3 regions of the Arthrobacter sp. MYb224 genome follow, and region 1 is predicted to be linked to each of the others. Evidence: riboswitches for the same ligand, from Rfam matches in the RefSeq annotation. Region 1 holds a riboswitch; each other region holds the start of a gene.
The links. Region 1 has a riboswitch for S-adenosylmethionine ahead of CQ017_RS09700 (ABC transporter ATP-binding protein). Riboswitches for the same ligand answer to the same signal wherever they lie in the genome.

Region 2: linked by a shared signal. The riboswitch ahead of CQ017_RS11180 (bifunctional o-acetylhomoserine/o-acetylserine sulfhydrylase) and the one ahead of CQ017_RS09700 (ABC transporter ATP-binding protein) in region 1 are both predicted to bind S-adenosylmethionine.
Region 3: linked by a shared signal. The riboswitch ahead of CQ017_RS13665 (O-acetylhomoserine aminocarboxypropyltransferase/cysteine synthase family protein) and the one ahead of CQ017_RS09700 (ABC transporter ATP-binding protein) in region 1 are both predicted to bind S-adenosylmethionine.

What each region holds. Positions count from the first base shown of each region.
Region 1 covers NZ_PCPU01000004.1:253,113-256,349, reverse strand. Annotated here, with positions in the region: gene CQ017_RS09710 (ABC transporter permease) at 1-198, opposite strand, end outside; gene CQ017_RS09705 (aliphatic sulfonate ABC transporter substrate-binding protein) at 204-1,220, opposite strand; gene CQ017_RS09700 (ABC transporter ATP-binding protein) at 1,283-2,095, opposite strand; SAM riboswitch class I at 2,101-2,208, opposite strand; SAM riboswitch class I at 2,474-2,574, shown strand; gene CQ017_RS09695 (acyl-CoA dehydrogenase) at 2,591-3,237, shown strand, end outside.
Region 2 covers NZ_PCPU01000005.1:127,541-130,777, forward strand. Annotated here, with positions in the region: gene CQ017_RS11175 (homoserine O-acetyltransferase) at 1-25, opposite strand, end outside; gene CQ017_RS11180 (bifunctional o-acetylhomoserine/o-acetylserine sulfhydrylase) at 28-1,371, opposite strand; SAM riboswitch class IV at 1,463-1,580, opposite strand; gene CQ017_RS11185 (VOC family protein) at 1,754-2,398, shown strand; gene CQ017_RS11190 (GNAT family acetyltransferase) at 2,496-2,903, opposite strand; gene CQ017_RS11195 (CPBP family intramembrane glutamic endopeptidase) at 2,961-3,237, opposite strand, start outside.
Region 3 covers NZ_PCPU01000007.1:36,383-39,619, forward strand. Annotated here, with positions in the region: gene CQ017_RS13660 (cystathionine gamma-synthase) at 1-698, opposite strand, end outside; gene CQ017_RS13665 (O-acetylhomoserine aminocarboxypropyltransferase/cysteine synthase family protein) at 695-2,005, opposite strand; SAM riboswitch class I at 2,126-2,216, opposite strand; gene CQ017_RS13670 (LysR family transcriptional regulator) at 2,455-3,237, opposite strand, start outside.

The sequences.
Region 1 (3,237 bases):
GGCCACCACGGCCGCCGGAGTCGGCAAGGACCACGGCGCGACGATGCCGGTGGTCGTCACCACCTGCCAGGTGAGCAAGACGATGAGCGGCAGGATCAGCGCGAGCAGCCAGTGCGGTAGCTTCAGAAGCCTGGCGCCAAGGCTTTCGCGTGCCTGCACCGGCGTGCTGGCTTGCTGGGTTTGGTTCGCTGAAGACATGTTGCTTATTCCCCGGCGATCTTCGTCGCGTCGGCCTGGGCAGCGAACTGCTCATCCACCAGGGATTCCAGCGCTTGATCGACTGCGTCCTGGGTGGAGACGTCCTTGTTGGCCACGAAGGTAGGTCCGATATTGCGCAGCACCGAAATGAAATCCTCACCCGGCACGGTGTCCACGTCGAGGTTCGAGCGTTCCTCGATCACCTGGGTGGCGACCGGGGCCTCCAGACCTGCAACCTCGGCCAGAATGCTCGCCGTTTCACCAGGATTGGCGGCGGCCCATCCGCGAGCCTTCTCGTAGGAGTCCACCACCAGCTGGGCGAGTTCGGGGCTCTCCTCGATGAAATCTTCGCGGGCATTCAACGCGCCATAGGTGTTGAAGTCCAAGTTACGGTAGAGCAGCTTCGCGCCGTCCTGTTCGGCATCGGCCATGATCGGATCCAGGCCGCTCCAGGCATCGACCGAACCGTTGACCAGCGCGGTGCGCCCATCGGCGTGCTGCACGTTCTGCAAGGTGATGTCCGAATCGCTCAGACCGGCTTCGGCCAAGGATTGCAGCAAGAAGAAGTAGGGGTCGGTGCCCTTGGTGGCCGCGACCTGTTTGCCCTCAAGGTCCTTGACCGACTTGATATCCGAGTCCTCGTTCACCACTAGGGCGGACCATTCGGGCTGCGAATACAGCGAGATGGTCTTGATAGGTGAGCCGTTGGAGCGGGCCAGCAGTGCTGCCGAACCGGCGGTGGATCCCACATCCACGGCATCGGCGCGCAGCGCCTCGTTGGCCTTGTTCGAGCCGGCCGACTGGATCCATTCGACGCTGACCCCTTGTTCCTTAGCGGCGGCGTCCAGCCACCCCTTTTCTTTCAGGACCAGGCTCAGCGGATTGTAGGTGGCGAAGTCGATGGACAGCGTCTGGCCGTCGGCTGCGGCGTTCTCGCCCGCGCATCCGGTCAGCACCAGGGCCGAAATGCCAAGCGTTGCTACGGATAGTGCGGCGCGACGGGAAAAACGATTCGAGAGCATGGAAAATCCTTGATTTGTGCGAATGGAAGGCCCGCGGGACCAAATGAGTGCGGTAGAAAGTGCTAGTGGTTCGTCGGATCAACGCCGAGCAGGCTCAGCAGCGCTGTGCGGTGGGCGACGAATTCGCTGCTCGTATGGCTGCGCGGGTGCGCCGCGGACAGGACTCGATCCTCGATCACGGTCGCCGAGGCCTGGCCCTCGGGTCGGCCCAGCACGACGATGCGGTCGGCGAGAGTCAGCGCCTCATCGACGTCGTGGGTCACCAGCAGCACGGTAGTCGGGAAAGACTTATGGATGGCCAGCAGCAGATCCTGCATTTTCATTCGGGTCAGCGCATCGAGCGCACCAAAGGGTTCGTCGAGAAGCAGGACGCCCGGGCGCCGGGCCAACGCGCGAGCAAGCGAAACCCGCTGAGCCATGCCCCCGGAAATTTCACGTGGGCGCAGATCTGCTGCGTGGCTCAAGCCGGTCAGCTCCAGCAGCTCGGCGATCAGCTGGCGCCCGGATTGCTTGTCGGTTCCCGGCGCAAGGCCGATGGACACGTTGTCTCGGACCGAGCGCCAAGGCAATAGCCGTGGTTCCTGGAATGCAACGGCGCACCGCTCATCTATCCCCGTCACGGCGCGGCTTCCGATGACCACCGACCCGGTGGAGGGGCGGTCCAGGCCGGAGGCCGCCCGCAAGAGAGTGGATTTGCCGCAACCGCTTGCGCCGAGAATTGCAACAATCTGGCCCGCTCCGAGGCGCAGATTCACGTCGCGAAGCACCGTGTTGCTTTCCTTCTTGGCGGTGAAAGTACGCGATAGCTCGAGGAACTCCACGTCGAGCGCCGTTGCGCTTTGGACGGTCTCGGGCAAGGCAAAGGCTGTAGTCATTTTCATCTCCATCGTTCCTGGCGGTAGCACCGGACACCGTTTGGTTTATTAACCGTGTGTGGTGGTTGCTGCGGCGTCACAGAGCCAGATCTCTTAGCCGCTCGGGATGGTTACACGACTATTACAGGCCTTCGAACGATTTCAATGCAAATCTTTCGTAACATGATAAATATTCGATAGATGCGTCACATCATCGTGATGTTTCGATTTTTATTTCACTGATCGCGCATTTGGCCGAAAAATCGCTAAACGCTAGGCGTTGTGTTCGGCCGCGTTAGGCAAGTGCTGTCCTTGATGCATTTCAATCTCCATCCGTGCACGACGAAATGTGACTAACCGGGTTGAGGACGAAGTAGACCTCAGGCTACAAATGATTACGAACCATCCAGAGCGACCGAGAGATCTGGCTCGTCGACGTCGCAGCAACCACCCACCTAAATATTGGCGCGGGACGGTGCTACAGCCAGGACCGATGGAAAGAATTGAGGACTTTCGATGTCATTTGGCGATCCCGCTGGCGACTTTAATGCGCTCAGCGACCCGTCTATTGCGGGTAGCGCGGTGGAGCTTGACGACCTTCCACAGGAACTTCCTACCCGGCAGCTGCTGAAAATCACCCCGGGCCCCGGCGCTGACGAGCAGTATGAACGGCTTGCCGGCATTTTCCGTCCGGTGTTCGCACAGATCGCCGCCGGTGCAAGGGAACGCGACCGGCAGCGGATCCTGCCTTTCGAACAGGTTGGCTTGCTGAACCGTGAGCGCTTCGGTGCGCTGCGCCTGCCGGTTGCCGACGGCGGCCATGGGGCGCGCTTGAGCGATGTCTTCCGGTTGCTCATCGAATTAGCCGAGGCCGACTCGCATGTGGCTCAGCTATGGCGCGCGCATATTGCCTTCGTGGAAAATGCGGTGCGGCTGGAAGATGCGCAGCTCCGTAGCAAATGGGTTGCCCGAATCAGCTCCGGGCAGATCGTGGGCAACGCCTACACCGAGGAAGGCGGCAACGCCCTCGGGTTGCTCAACACCAAGGTCACCGAGGAGGGGTCGCGCTGGCTGGTCAATGGGCGGAAGTTCTATTGCACCGGCACCATCTTCGCCGACTGGACCACCGTAGCGGTGGCGCACCCGCAACTCCCAGGGCGCCA
Region 2 (3,237 bases), on a different contig from region 1:
CTTCGGTAGTCACTATGGATGCCATGCCTAGAGGGTTTCCTGCAATTCCTGGTTGGCAGGCTCTGCGATCGCAGCAAAACCAAGTTGCAAGTCAGCGAGTATGTCCTTGATGTTCTCCAGCCCCACGCTCAGCCGAACGAGCCCCGGGCGCACGCCGGCCGACAGGCGTTCCGCCTCGGTCAGCTGTGCATGGGTGGTCGAAGCGGGGTGAATCACCAGCGAGCGAACGTCGCCGATATTCGCCACATTCGAATGGAGTTCTAGGGCATCTACGAATGCCTTGCCCGCTTCGGCGCCGCCGGCAACGTCAAAGGCGATGACCGCCCCAACACCGTTTGGCGCATATTTCTGGCCACGCTCAAACCATGGCGAGGAAGGCAACCCGGCATAGGCGACCTGCTCGACTTGGTCATGGCCTTCAAGCCAGGCGGCGACTTCCTTGGCATTCTGCACGTGGCGTTCCACGCGGAGCGACAGGGTTTCCAGCCCTTGGGCAATCAAGAAGGCGTTGAAGGGTGCCACCGATGAGCCCAGGTCGCGCAGCAACTGCACGCGTGCCTTGAGGATGTAGGCGAGGTTTGCGCCGAGAATGCCGTTGACGCCCAGATCTCGGGCGAACACCAATCCGTTGTAGGACTCGTCCGGGGTGTTGAAATCAGGGAAGCGTTCCGGATCCTTGGCGAAGTCGAACTTCCCCGAATCCACGATGACGCCGGCAATGGCGGTGCCGTGCCCGCCGAGATACTTGGTAGCCGAGTGGATGACGATGTCCGCGCCCCACTCGATCGGACGGATCAGGTATGGGGTGGCCAAGGTGTTGTCCACCAGCAACGGAACACCGGCTTCGTGGGCAATCTCCGAGATTCCCTCGATGTCCAGGATGTCCTGACGCGGGTTGGAGACCACCTCGCCGAAGAACGCTTTGGTATTTGGCTGCACAGCCTCGCGCCACTGCGCCAGGTTATCCGGATCGGCCACGAAGGTGACCTGGATGCCGAGCTTGCGCAACGTGTGCTTGAACAGGTTCTGCGTTCCGCCATACAGGCTTGGGCTGGCAACGAGGTGGTCGCCGGCCTGGGCCAGGTTCAGGATGGCGAAGGTGGTGGCCGCCTGCCCGGAGGCGAGCAAAAGTGCGCCGACACCGCCTTCGAGGTCGGCAATGCGGTTTTCGACGGCTTCCTGGGTTGGATTTCCAATGCGAGTGTAGATCGGCTCCAGCTCCTGCAAGGCGAAGCGCGCGGCCGCGCTCTCTGCGCTGGGGAAGACGAACGAAGACGTCTGATAGATCGGCAAGGCACGCGCTCCGGTAACCGGGTCGGGCTGTTGTCCGGAGTGGATCTGACGCGTCTCAAATGACCAGTTGTTACTCATGGTTTCCTCCATATAGCTTGTTGACTATGGGGGTACACCACTAAAAAACACACCGACAGGAAGCTCCTCGTCGAGGTACTTTCCAGGGGGTAACCCGCGCTTGTCCTAGACACAGTTTGTGCCGAGGGCCAGGTCTTCACCCGGGGCACCCCACCGCGGAGGAGGGTTGCCGCCCAGTAAGCCGGGGCTTGTTACTGGGACTCATGACCTGACACAAGTCTGCCGGACAACCGAAGATCTTGGCAATATGAAGTGGCTCAAAGTGACGCAATCGGTCATATTGCACTTTTATAACGCAATTTATGCAGAGCGTTCGATCGCCAGTTCGCCAGTTAGGGTAGCCTAAGTCGAGACTTGAATCACATAGTGACATGATGGGCACATGATGAGGCTAGATCACGTTACGTACGCATGTGGCCCGGACGGGCTCATGCCAACCGCCGAAAGAATCTCCGAGGCTTTGGGCTTGGAATTCGTCAAGGGAGGCGTGCATCCGCGATTCGGAACTCGCAATGTAATTTTCCCGCTCAAGCATGACCAATACCTAGAAGTAGTTGAAGTTCTGAACCACCCCGCTAGCGACAAGGCACCGTTTGGGCAGGCGGTCCGTGCCCGTTCCGAGCTGGGCGGCGGATGGATGGGATGGTGTGTTTCAGTTGAGGATCTCTCAAGCGCAGAAGAGCGCCTGGGACGCAAATCGGTTCCGGGTAACCGCAAGTTCCCTGACGGCCGCGAACTCACCTGGCAGCAGATTGGCATCAAAGGTCTGATCGCGGACCCGCAGGTTCCATACTTGTTGCGCTGGGACGCCGGCACCGAAGACTTGCACCCTTCCCGTGCGCTGGATCCCGCTGGCCAGATCCAGAGCATTGCCATTGCCGGTTCACGCGACCGAGTCCTTGATTGGCTGGGGCAGCCAGAAAACGTGAATCTCGGTGCGGTGAGCATGGAGTATGAAGCACCCAACGGGACCCCGGGCATCTTGTCTGTAACTTTCGAAACCGATAACGGTACCGTGGTGCTGTAAGACAAGGTACGCACGAAGGTAGGTGGGGGCAATGGCGCCCCCACCTACTCTTCTTTAATGCCAGTTGTGCGCTCAAACTGGCAAGGCTCTGCTCTGCCTATAGCCGCTTGCCCAAAACCACAATGTCTTGGGTTTCGTAGCCTTGCTGCTCGTAGAATCGAATGACCTGCGAGTTCTCGGAGCGAACCATCAGCTGCACCTTGGGCACCGAACGTCGGCGCAACCAATCGGTGGCCGCGCCAACGATCTGTTGGCCCAGTCCTTGGCCCTGGCTCTCGGGACGGACCGCAACGTAGTACAGCCACCCGCGGTGACCATCAAAACCAACCATCGCGGAGGCAAGCAGCGCTCCGTCGCGGTGCCCCACAAGAATTGTGGATGACTCGTTGCGTAGCGCTTGTTCCGCATCGGCCCGCGGATCATTCCAAGGCCGGGTGAGTTCCACCCGTTGCCAGAGTGCGACCACCTCGGCAAGGCCATTCATCTGAAGCTCGCTAATCTGCATTTTCGCTCCCCTGCTAAAAGCACTTAGAAATTGGGCCATCATGAATCTGGAAAGTGCTCAGGCACCAATGCCGATGGCCGGGCCGATGAGCAAGAAGCCTACAAAACCAACGGCATCCAGCAGGAAATGCGCGATGACCAGGGGCATGACGCGACCGTATTTATGATAGAGCCAGCCAAAGACCACACCCATGGCGAAGTTGCCGATCATCGGTCCGGCCCCTTGGTACAGATGATAGCTTCCGCGCAGCAGGGCCGAACCGAGAATCAGCACCCAGGGTCCAAGATTGAGTCTCTTGCCGTAGCCGAAGAGGAAAGCCAACATCACGACTTCC
Region 3 (3,237 bases), on a different contig from region 1:
GCGAATTGCTGGAAGTCGACGGCTTCGGCCAGCGGCTGGCCACGGAAGAGGTGATCGGCGACGATCACCGCGCCGCCGAGCACATCCGAGTGTCCCCCGATGTACTTGGTGGTGGAGTGGACCACCGCGTGGGCCCCGAAGTCCAAAGGCCGCTGCAGGTAGGGAGTGGCGAAGGTGTTGTCCACCACCAGCAGGGCGCCGTGCTCGCGGGCGATGTCCGCCCAGCCGGCAAGATCGGCGATGCCCAGCAGCGGGTTGGAGGGAGTCTCCACCCAAAGCAGCGCGGTGTTCGGGCGCACCGCTGCGCGCACCGAGTCCAGGTTGGTGATATCCACCGCGGAAGAGGTGATGCCCCATTTGCTGTGCAATTTGGAGATCAGCCGGTTGGTGCCGCCGTAGCCGTCGGCGCCCAGGATGATGTGGTCGCCCGGTTCGAGGACCGCACGCAGCAGCGCGTCTTCGGCGGCGATGCCCGAGGCGAAGGCGAACCCCGCGGCTCCGCCTTCCAGGGCGGTGAGCTGCGCTTCGAAGCCATCGCGGGTCGGGTTCGAGCCGCGGGAGTATTCGTGCCCGGAGCGCAAGACGTTGATTCCGTCCTGGATGAACGTGCTGGTTTGGTAGATCGGTGGGACCACGGCTCCGGTGTGCGGGTCTTTATGCTGGCCGGCGTGGACGGCGAGGGTGTTGAAGCCGCTCATGATGCTCCTTGGGTTTGCGGGGCCAGGGCCCGGTTTAGTGCGCTGTCCAGCGCTTGGGTGAGGTCGGCGAGCAGATCGGCGGGGTCTTCAAGCCCCACCGAAAGGCGCAGGGTGGAGGTGTTCAGGCCCGCGGCGAGAAGTTGCTCCGCGGAGAGCCGGCAGTGCGTCATGGTGGCCGGGTGGGCGACCATGGTGCGGGTATCGCCCACATTTGCGGCCAGGGAAATCAGCTGCAGCCCGTCGATCACCGGGGACACCAGCGAGGGGTGGGCCAGTTCGATGGCCAGCACGCAACCGGTGCCCTTGGGCGTGAGCTTTTTGGCCAGCTCGTGGCTCGGGTGGGCCGGCAGCGAAGGGTGGTGGATGGCCGCAATGCCCGGGTGATCTGCAAGTTCCTGGATCAGGGTGCTCACGCTGCGCTGCACGTGTGCGGCACGTACCGGCAAGGTTTCGATGCCGGTCAGAATGCCTTGGGCGCTGGCCGGGGCCAAGGCCGGCCCCAGGTCGTGCAGGAATTTGGAGCGGACCAGCATGGCGTAGGCGGCCGATCCGTGGCGTTCAAGCAGCGAGGCATTGTTCAGCCGCACTCGCGGGGCGGCGATTTGCGGCCAGCGGGTGGAATCCGAGAAATCGAACTTCCCCGAATCCACGACCACGCCGCCGAGCACCGAGCCGTGTCCGGCTAGCCCCTTGGTGGCCGAGTGCACCACAATGTCGGCGCCAAAATCCAGCGGGCGAATATTCAGCGGGGTGGCCAGCGTATTGTCGACGACCACCGGAATGTTGTGCTCGTGCCCGATCGCCGAGATGGCGGGCAGGTCCGCCACGGTGCACAGCGGGTTGGAGACGGACTCCAGGAAGAACGCCCGGGTGTCTTCTTCGATGGCCCCGGCCCAAGCTGCGGGGTCGGCCTGGTCGACAAAGCTGACCCGGATGCCGAAGTCGGCAAAGGTGTCGGTGAACAGGTCCACGGTGCCGCCGTACAGCGAGGAGGAAACCACGATGTGCTTAGGACCCTGGGTCAGGGCAAGCAGCGAGAGTGCAACGGCCGACTGCCCCGAGGCGGTGGCTACCGCTTGGGCTCCGCCTTCAAGGGCGGCCACCCGCTGTTCCAGGATGGCCACGGTGGGGTTGCCGGTGCGTGAATAGGTGAAGCCGGACTGGCGCAACGCGAATTTTTCGATCGCTTCTGCGTGCGATTCGAACTGGTACGCTGCGCAATTGTGCAGTGGCGGCAGCATCGGGCGGAAATCTCCGCTCGGACGATACCCTGCATGGACCGCGTCGGTTCCTTGGCGTTGGCTCATAGCTCCTTCTCGTTTCTGATCCACGAGAGAGTGCACCGAACACCCGGCGACATACCGCCCCTCGGCCGACCTGAGGCCACAACGGTACGAAGCATGGCGCCTTATGGCACGTTCGGAACTGCTCCATCGTTCCTGGCATTAGCACCTTTCGGTTTCCCGATGGTTGCTGCGACGTCTACGAGCCAGATCTCTCGGTCGCTCTTGATGGGTTGTTGTTCTTCCATGGTTGGACATCGGCATCCGGCGGCGCAAACGACGCCCACGCCCGCGCTTCATACAGGGGCACCTAGCTTCACATCCCGCGCCAGTCCCGTAATGGGGCCCGGCCCGCAGTCCCTTTGTGACGCGCGGCAACCGCCAGAATCCTTGAAGAGCCAGGGTTTTGCGCAACTATTATGTCGCCGGCGGTCCGCCAAATGACACGGTGTTACGTCTTGGGGGCCGGGGATTCAGTCCAGGACCTCAACTCCGAAGCTTGAGACGACCGAGCGCACCTCGTCCAGATAGCGCCGCGCTTGCTCGGTCAGCGGAATCGCTGCATGGTCGATCCAGCCGATCTCGATGCGCTCATCGACATCCAGCGGGATGGCGACGATGGACGGGTCCAGCTCGTCGCTGATGATGCCCGTGGAGATGGTGTACCCGCCCAGGCCGATCATCAGGTTGAAGATGGTCGCGCGGTCCGAAACCTGGATTTCGCGCTTGCTGGAGCTGGTGGAGAGCACTTCCTCGGCGAAGTAGAACGAGTTGTTCGCACCCTGGTCGAAGGTCAAGCGCGGCAGGTCTTCGAGGTCCTCGAGCGTCACCCGCGCCCGGGAGGCCAGCGGGTTGCTGCGCGAAATGAAGATGTGCGGATCGGCGAGGAACAGGGGGTGGAATACGAGCCGGGACTCGCGCAGCAGCTTGTCGATGACCTTCCGGTTGAAGTCGTTGCGATAGAGGATGCCGATGTCGCTGCGCAGGGTGCGCACGTCCTCGATGATCTGTTCGGTGCGGGTCTCGCGCAGCGAGAATTGATATTCCTCGGCCCCGCTGGCCTGAACCATCCTGACAAAGGCATCCACCGAGAAGGAATAGTGCTGCGTGGAGACGCCGAGCAGGCGACGGACCGAGGGACGCCCGAGGTAGCGATGCTCAAGCAGCTCCACCTGCTCCAGAACCTGCCGGGCATAACCAAGGAATTCTGCTCCCTCGGCGGTGAGCGTCACTCCCCTGGCCGAGCGGACCAGCAA